2 regions of the Cytobacillus sp. C11.1 genome follow, and region 1 is predicted to be linked to the other one. Evidence: riboswitches for the same ligand, from Rfam matches in the RefSeq annotation. Region 1 holds a riboswitch; the other holds the start of a gene.
What was found. Region 1 has a riboswitch for cyclic di-GMP ahead of AC3ZVC_RS00595 (anti-repressor SinI family protein). Riboswitches for the same ligand answer to the same signal wherever they lie in the genome.
Positions count from the first base shown of each region.

Region 2: another riboswitch for cyclic di-GMP. It lies ahead of AC3ZVC_RS05885 (hypothetical protein); the one in region 1 lies ahead of AC3ZVC_RS00595 (anti-repressor SinI family protein).

Region 1 covers NZ_CM176935.1:118,053-121,466, forward strand. The annotation lists gene mnmH (tRNA 2-selenouridine(34) synthase MnmH) at 1-482, shown strand, start outside; gene AC3ZVC_RS00590 (helix-turn-helix domain-containing protein) at 631-951, shown strand; gene AC3ZVC_RS00595 (anti-repressor SinI family protein) at 1,025-1,174, opposite strand; cyclic di-GMP riboswitch class I at 1,204-1,294, opposite strand; gene AC3ZVC_RS00600 (hypothetical protein) at 1,493-1,744, opposite strand; gene AC3ZVC_RS00605 (helix-turn-helix domain-containing protein) at 2,021-2,362, shown strand; gene AC3ZVC_RS00610 (pseudouridine-5'-phosphate glycosidase) at 2,486-3,400, opposite strand.
Region 2 covers NZ_CM176935.1:1,166,867-1,170,280, forward strand. The annotation lists gene AC3ZVC_RS05880 (polysaccharide deacetylase family protein) at 374-1,609, shown strand; cyclic di-GMP riboswitch class I at 1,709-1,793, shown strand; gene AC3ZVC_RS05885 (hypothetical protein) at 1,887-2,126, shown strand; gene AC3ZVC_RS05890 (S-layer homology domain-containing protein) at 2,305-3,414, shown strand, end outside.

The DNA of each region.
Region 1 (3,414 bases):
TTGATGCGCTGCTGTATCAAGCACTTTCAGAGGTTAAGGGGTCTCCATATATCATTATGGAAGCAGAGAGCAAGCGAATCGGCAAGGTCGTTCAGCCAGATGAACTGCTGGATACGAAGAAAACAGGTATTCACATCGATATGTATGCAGGTATGGAGTCCCGTGTTCAGCGTATTCTCAGGGATTATGTTGAGCCCTATCAAAAGGAAGAATGGTTCAAGCCTAAAGTAAGCGAAAGCCTTATATTTATAAAAAAAAGACTCAAGGATCATGATATTCGTGCCCAGCTTGATGGAGCTGTTGAAAAAGAAAACTACCCACTGTTCATTAAGCTATTATTGGAACACTATTATGACCCCCGCTATGCCTTTAAGCAGCATGACTATGAAGGGCAGTTCCATCATGTTAACGCTGATGATGTTGAAGCAGCAGCTGAAAAAGTCATCAAAATCATTGAAACACAAAATGCTCCCGTCCTGTGACGTGGAGCATTTATTATAAAACTATCTATATAATTTGGTTATTGCTGTGGTATGATAATAACATTGAACAAATCGTTCTTTATATGGAACCTTTCTGTGAATTCTGCTATAATCATATTACATACAATAATAAGGTGTGTGAGATACAATGATCGGTGATCGTGTTAAAAAACTTCGCCAGGAAAAAAGAATGTCTTTATCAGAGCTTGCTGAACAGGCTGGTGTGGCCAAGTCTTACCTAAGCTCTTTAGAACGCAACCTGCAGACAAACCCATCCATTCAATTCCTTGAAAAAATTGCGGCCGTTTTGAATGTCCCAGTTGACCATTTAATCCATGAGCAAATAAACAAGGACGAGCTCGACACAGAATGGATGAAAATCGTAAAGGAAGCGATGGAATCCGGTGTTTCCAAAGAGCAATTCCGCGAGTTTTTGGATTTTAATAAGTGGAGAAGCGAACAGAAATAAAAATTTATAGAGCCTGAAATTTTTCAGGCTCTATTTATAAAAAACCCTTTACCATCACCTATAAAATTTGGTTTTACCGGGCCTTAGTTAAAACTTCCTTCACTTCATTTTTATGTAGAAATTCACGGATTTCCTCTTTTTCAAGGCCTAAGTTTTTTGCTTCCAAGATCAGCTGCATCCATTCCATATCAATTCCATCCATTTTTAAACCTATTGCCGCCACAACTATTCCCCCCAAAATACTATCGTATTCCAGGCAATCCAGCCATCCTAGTATTTCCCCTAATACCTTAGACCTGTGACTTTGCGTCCTCACCTTTCAATGAGTTTGCCTTTTTCTGTACCTTTTTACTTATCTTTTTCCTAATAAATGTATTCTACTATCATGATATTGATAATGTTGTCATAATATGTCAGCATCCTGCCTTTTTTAAAATATTTAATTAACTTATAATTCGACATATTCTTTTTAAATACTAGGTGCACTGGCCTAAATATTAAATGAGTTTTTCAAGACTTTGCCACTTCTAATAAAAAGATGTTACATATAGTCGAATTCTTTTTTTGTATAGTAAGAAAGTCCAATCCTTTTTTTAAAATTTTCATTAATTTGCTTAAATGAATTTTTTAATGGCTTATTCTTTCTGTAAATGACATGGATCGGCTCCATCGTCATGGCATCCAAAAAATCATTTTCAGTTAAATCATTTCCGCAGCAAGGACAGTGCCAATGCCCAATTTCACTGCTGCTGAAGGATGGGCTATCGCATTTATCACAGTTCTTTTGATACATAGAGCACCACCTAAAAACCTCCGTTCAGAATATTTAAGCTAAAATTAAAACAGAAATGAAATACTAGTCCTTTATAACGAACAGGTAATCTGAGTATAGTTCATATTATCTATTTTGCAAAATTCTAAAAATGGCTGTTTTTTCTCTAAAAAGAACACTTTTTGTTCTATTACTCTAAATACCTTCGTTTATCTCACTATTCCTTACTTTTTATTGAACGAAATGTTCGTTATAATGAATATATATATATATTTTTTTATAAGGAGCATTATGCCTATGGTAGGTAGACGCATTAAAAATTTGAGGATCAAAAGAGGGTATTCTATTAATGAACTCTCCGAAAAAGCCGAGGTATCCAAGTCTTATTTAAGCTACATTGAAAGAGGCATCCAAAAGAATCCCTCTTTGCAGGTACTATCAAGAATAGCAAAAACGCTTGATGCCAATCTTGAGGATTTATTGGAAGAAAATAAAGATATGATAGCCGATCTAACATCCCTGGATGAGGAATGGGTCAGCCTAGTAAGGGAGGCTATACGGCAGGGGATTACGAAGGCAGACTTTTCCTATTATTTAGAGTTTATTAAGTTCAAGAAAATGAATGAAGGGAAAGGATGATTGCTTTAATTTATGACGTACCCGCAGCGTCCTCCTCTATCTTTTAAACAGAACGGGCGGCTTATGTTGCTTAAATGAAAAAGCCAAGCCTATCATTAGCAGATAAAGCCTGGCTTCTCTTTCTTATTTATTATTCAGGCTGACGGCAATTTTAGAGCCAACCTCCGCATTATTCTTTACCAATGCAATATTGGCAGTCAGACTCGTACCTTCTGTTAATTCTTTTACCTTACCTAATAGAAACGGTGTTACTTTTTTACCAGCGATATTGTTTTCCTTCGCTTCTTTTAAAGCTGTTTCAATAACACTTGTAATAAATGCCTCTTCCATCGCATCTTTCTCAGGAATCGGGTTTGCAAGGACAACGCCGCCTTTTAGGCCAAGTTTCCATTTGGTACGGATCATTTCTGCCGCTTCCTCCGCACTGTCTACACGGTAATTTACGTTAAAAGGACTCGTGCGTGTATAGAATGCCGGCAAAACATCTGTTTCAAATCCAACAACCGGGACGCCATGCGTTTCCAAGTATTCAAGGGTTAATCCAATATCCAGGATGGATTTTGCCCCTGCACAGACAACAGCAACATTAGTTTGAGCCAGTTCCTTAAGATCTGCTGAAATGTCCATGGTGGTTTCTGCCTCGCGGTGTACCCCGCCAATTCCGCCTGTCACGAAGACTTCAATCCCTGCCAGCTGTGCGCAGATCATCGTAGCTGCTACAGTTGTTGCACCATTTCTCTTTTTCGCCACCAAAAATGGCAGGTCACGTCTGCTTGCCTTTTCTACATCCTTGCTTTGGGCCAGAAACTCCAGCTCTTCATCAGATAAACCGATTTTGATTTTCCCATTTAAAATCGCAATGGTTGCAGGCACCGCTCCATTTTTACGAATAATTTCTTCGACCTCTTTTGCTGTCTGAACGTTCTGCGGGTATGGCATACCATGTGAAATAATCGTTGATTCCAATGCAACAACCGGTTTATTTTCTTTCTTTGCTTTCAAAACTTCTTCTGAGTACTCGAGCCAATTTTCTAACATGATGTCACAATCTC
Region 2 (3,414 bases), 1.0 Mb from region 1:
CATAATGGTTTACCAACCAAAGCCTTACCGTACTTTATTTATAACATTGCTTGTCAAATGGCGTCGATAGTTCATACTAATTATTTTATTTACAGATTTTCCACTATGTTGGTCATACGGATACAGTCTAAGTTCCTATAAATCCGGCGTAATCCTGCTTTTGGACTTCATGGGAGATTTTGCCTCATCCTGGTTATTTGCACCTAACCCAATGGGTTTTTAAGTTAGTAAATTTGTTAAAGAAAACTCTCTCTGAGATCGGGAGGGTTTTCTTATTTTCCAAAATAGGTTCTTTTTATCTAAATTCGACAAAATCTTGTATAATAAAATAGTCCTATTAAATGGAAAATAAGTTAATTAAAGGAGAAAACTAGTGGAAGGATTTAGATGGAAGATTAGGTTATTGATATGTATTGCTTTTTTATTAATGGTATTTGCAAAAGGGGTATCTGCCGAGGAAAAGGGATTCTGGGGTGTGGCCCAGGAAAATGCAACTGTTTACGATCTGATTGATGGCAGGCAGGTAGCAATAGGAACTCTATTAAAAGGAAAAACCTATCAGGTTCTCAATGAAGATGAAAGCAATTACTATATTCCGTTTGGGAATGGTGCGGGAACGGTTAAGAAAAGTTTAATCTTAAAAGCAGTCACCAAAAGTGCCCAGCCATCAAAAGTCATACAGAAGAATTCCAATGAAGCTATCATCACAAAAACGGCTTCAGTTATCTATGACCGGACGGATAAAGCAAAGAAGGGCATTGGGATCGTCAATAAGAATATCCGTTATCCCATCTTGAAAAAGGCAGGGGACTGGTACACCGTTCAAGTGGCCGGACAGACAGGGTATATTCATAAGATGAATGTATACGAAGATCTTGGCGTTCCTGTATTAATGTATCATCATATGCTGGAGGAGCCGGAGAAGACTCCATTTAAATCGAATGCAATGGTTATTAAATCATCAGAATTTCAGCTACAAATGGATTATTTGAAGAAAAATGGCTGGAGAACAATCCTTCTGGGTGATCTGGAACGATATTTGCAGCATGAACAAAACCTGACAGGCAGGGTGGCGGTCATTACGTTTGATGATAATTATACGTCTTTGATGAAGTATGCTTATCCCATTTTAAAAGCCAACAGCCAAAAAGCAGTTTCGTTTGTGATTGGCGGAAAAACGAAGACGTTCGGGCAGCCATGGGATCCGCAGACGCTGCAATATATGGGATATAAAGAGATGCTTGAGACCATGGATATATTTGATTTTCAGCATCATACGCAAGGGATGCACTTACGAGAGAGTGATAGCAGGGTTCCATATTTGCTGTCCAGGGGCCAAGAGGAAATCGAAGCAGACCTTTTAAAAGGCATGCAGCATATTGGAAAGGTTTATGAGGATCCTGCAAGAATCAGATATCTGGCTTATCCGTGGGGACAATATAATGAAACAACGATTCAAGCCGCAAAAGCTGCTGGCATTCGCCTCGCCTTTACAACCGAGACAGGCAATGTGCTGCTTGGAGATCATCCCTACAAACTTAAACGGCAGGGAATTGGGCCTTATCATACTTTTGAAGATTTTATCAGAAAAATAGAAGGGACTTACTAAACTAAACTTTTTATCTAGGTATTTATGTCTGATAATTGTTAAATAATATCGAATATTGTTGAAAATGCAGGACAAAAGTTTTATGATTATAGTAATAGATATTGAAAAAGGCAAACTTATTGAAAGATAAGGACGCAAAGCCGCGAGTCTAAGGCCAGAAGGCTACGATCGTCGGGCTGCCAATTGATTGGAACGGATCCTGTTAATTCAAATGAAAGAGTCCGCCAATCTTTGGCGGGCTTTTAAACTCATATTTTTATAGAAAGCTGGGATTAAGTTGAAGGTGTATTATGGTTCAGTGGAATACTTTGAAAGAGAGATCATTCAGTATCTTTCAGAGGACAGGGATCAAAAGGAGCTGTCGGCAATTGCCTCCATTCTTGAAGGAGAGCTTTTGCACGACTTTATTTGTGATGAAAGGCTCCGGGAGGAATGTCTGGAGAATTTGGAATGTGCGTATAACAAGGTAAATCACCAGTATCGGGAAAACTCTACATTTGAGGCATTATGTGTGTAAAAAGATGTGCAGTCAACGGGCTGCCATCTTTTTTTGTCCCCAACAAACCGCCTACGGCAAAGGTTTCAATGAATTTACTAATATTAGTTTCACAAGAAATGATTTCCATATTTTACAACAAGCTTTTTTTCTGAAAATCTATTAATATTTATTTGATAAATATTAAGGAGGAACGTACTTGCAGCGGGCTTTTAAGGTGGTTTTAACTTTAATTCTTTTGTTGTCCATTCCGGTGCCGTCTTACAGCAATAAAGCAGAAGGGGCGACTTTGTTCCCTGATGTGACCAGTTTCCGTGAAGAGATTATCTTTTTAACTGAAAGAGGGATCATTAGCGGTTATAAAAACGGAAACTTTGGGCCAGATGATCCAATCAAACGGATTCAGGCTGTGCAAATGATTTTAAGGGAGTTGGGTGTTCCGGTTGGAGACGCGCCAGATCCTGGTTTTACGGATGTAGTCCCGGGAAGCCCTGGGTATGATGAAATTGCCAAAGCGACAGAGCTTGGCATTATCTCCGGAAAAGGGGATGGGACGTTTGATCCCCATGGGAAGCTGACAAGAGGCCAGATGGCAATCATCCTGGTCAATGCCTATAATCTGATGGGCACGTATTATACAGGCTTCAAGGATGTAGGTCCTTCCGCGAAGACCTATCCGTTCATTCAGTCGATAGCTGCCCACAGTATTACGGCAGGCTATACAGATGGAACCTTCCGTCCGAATGAAATTATGAAAAGAGCCCATTTTGCTGCATTCATGGCGCGCTTTTTAAATGAGAATTTTAAGCCGTTCAACATGACAACGGCGCCTGTACGCAGTACTGAAGATATTGCGATGCATGAGCAAAGCGTAGTGATGGTTGAGCTGTATGATGAATTCGATGAACTGGTCTCCCAGGGCAGTGGATTTATTGTGGCCAACCAGCTGGTTGCGACCAACTTCCATGTGATTGCTGGCGGATCATACGCGATAGCGGTAACGGCAGATGGAGACGAAATCGAGCTTGAGGGAGTCGTCGAATACGATGAATACCAGGATATCGCGATTTTAAAACCAGTAGACCGAATCGGTTATCCTTCCCTGCCTTTAGCCAGCTTTAGTGCAGTGAAAAAAGGGGAAAAGGCAGTCGCGATCGGCAGTCCATATGGCCTGCAGAACACGATTTCGGAAGGGATTGTATCCGGGAAGCATGTCTTTGAAGATGAAATGGGACAATCAAAAGTAATTCAGACAACAGCGGAAATCACTTTCGGAAGCTCAGGCGGTCCCCTTTTAAATATGAAGGGC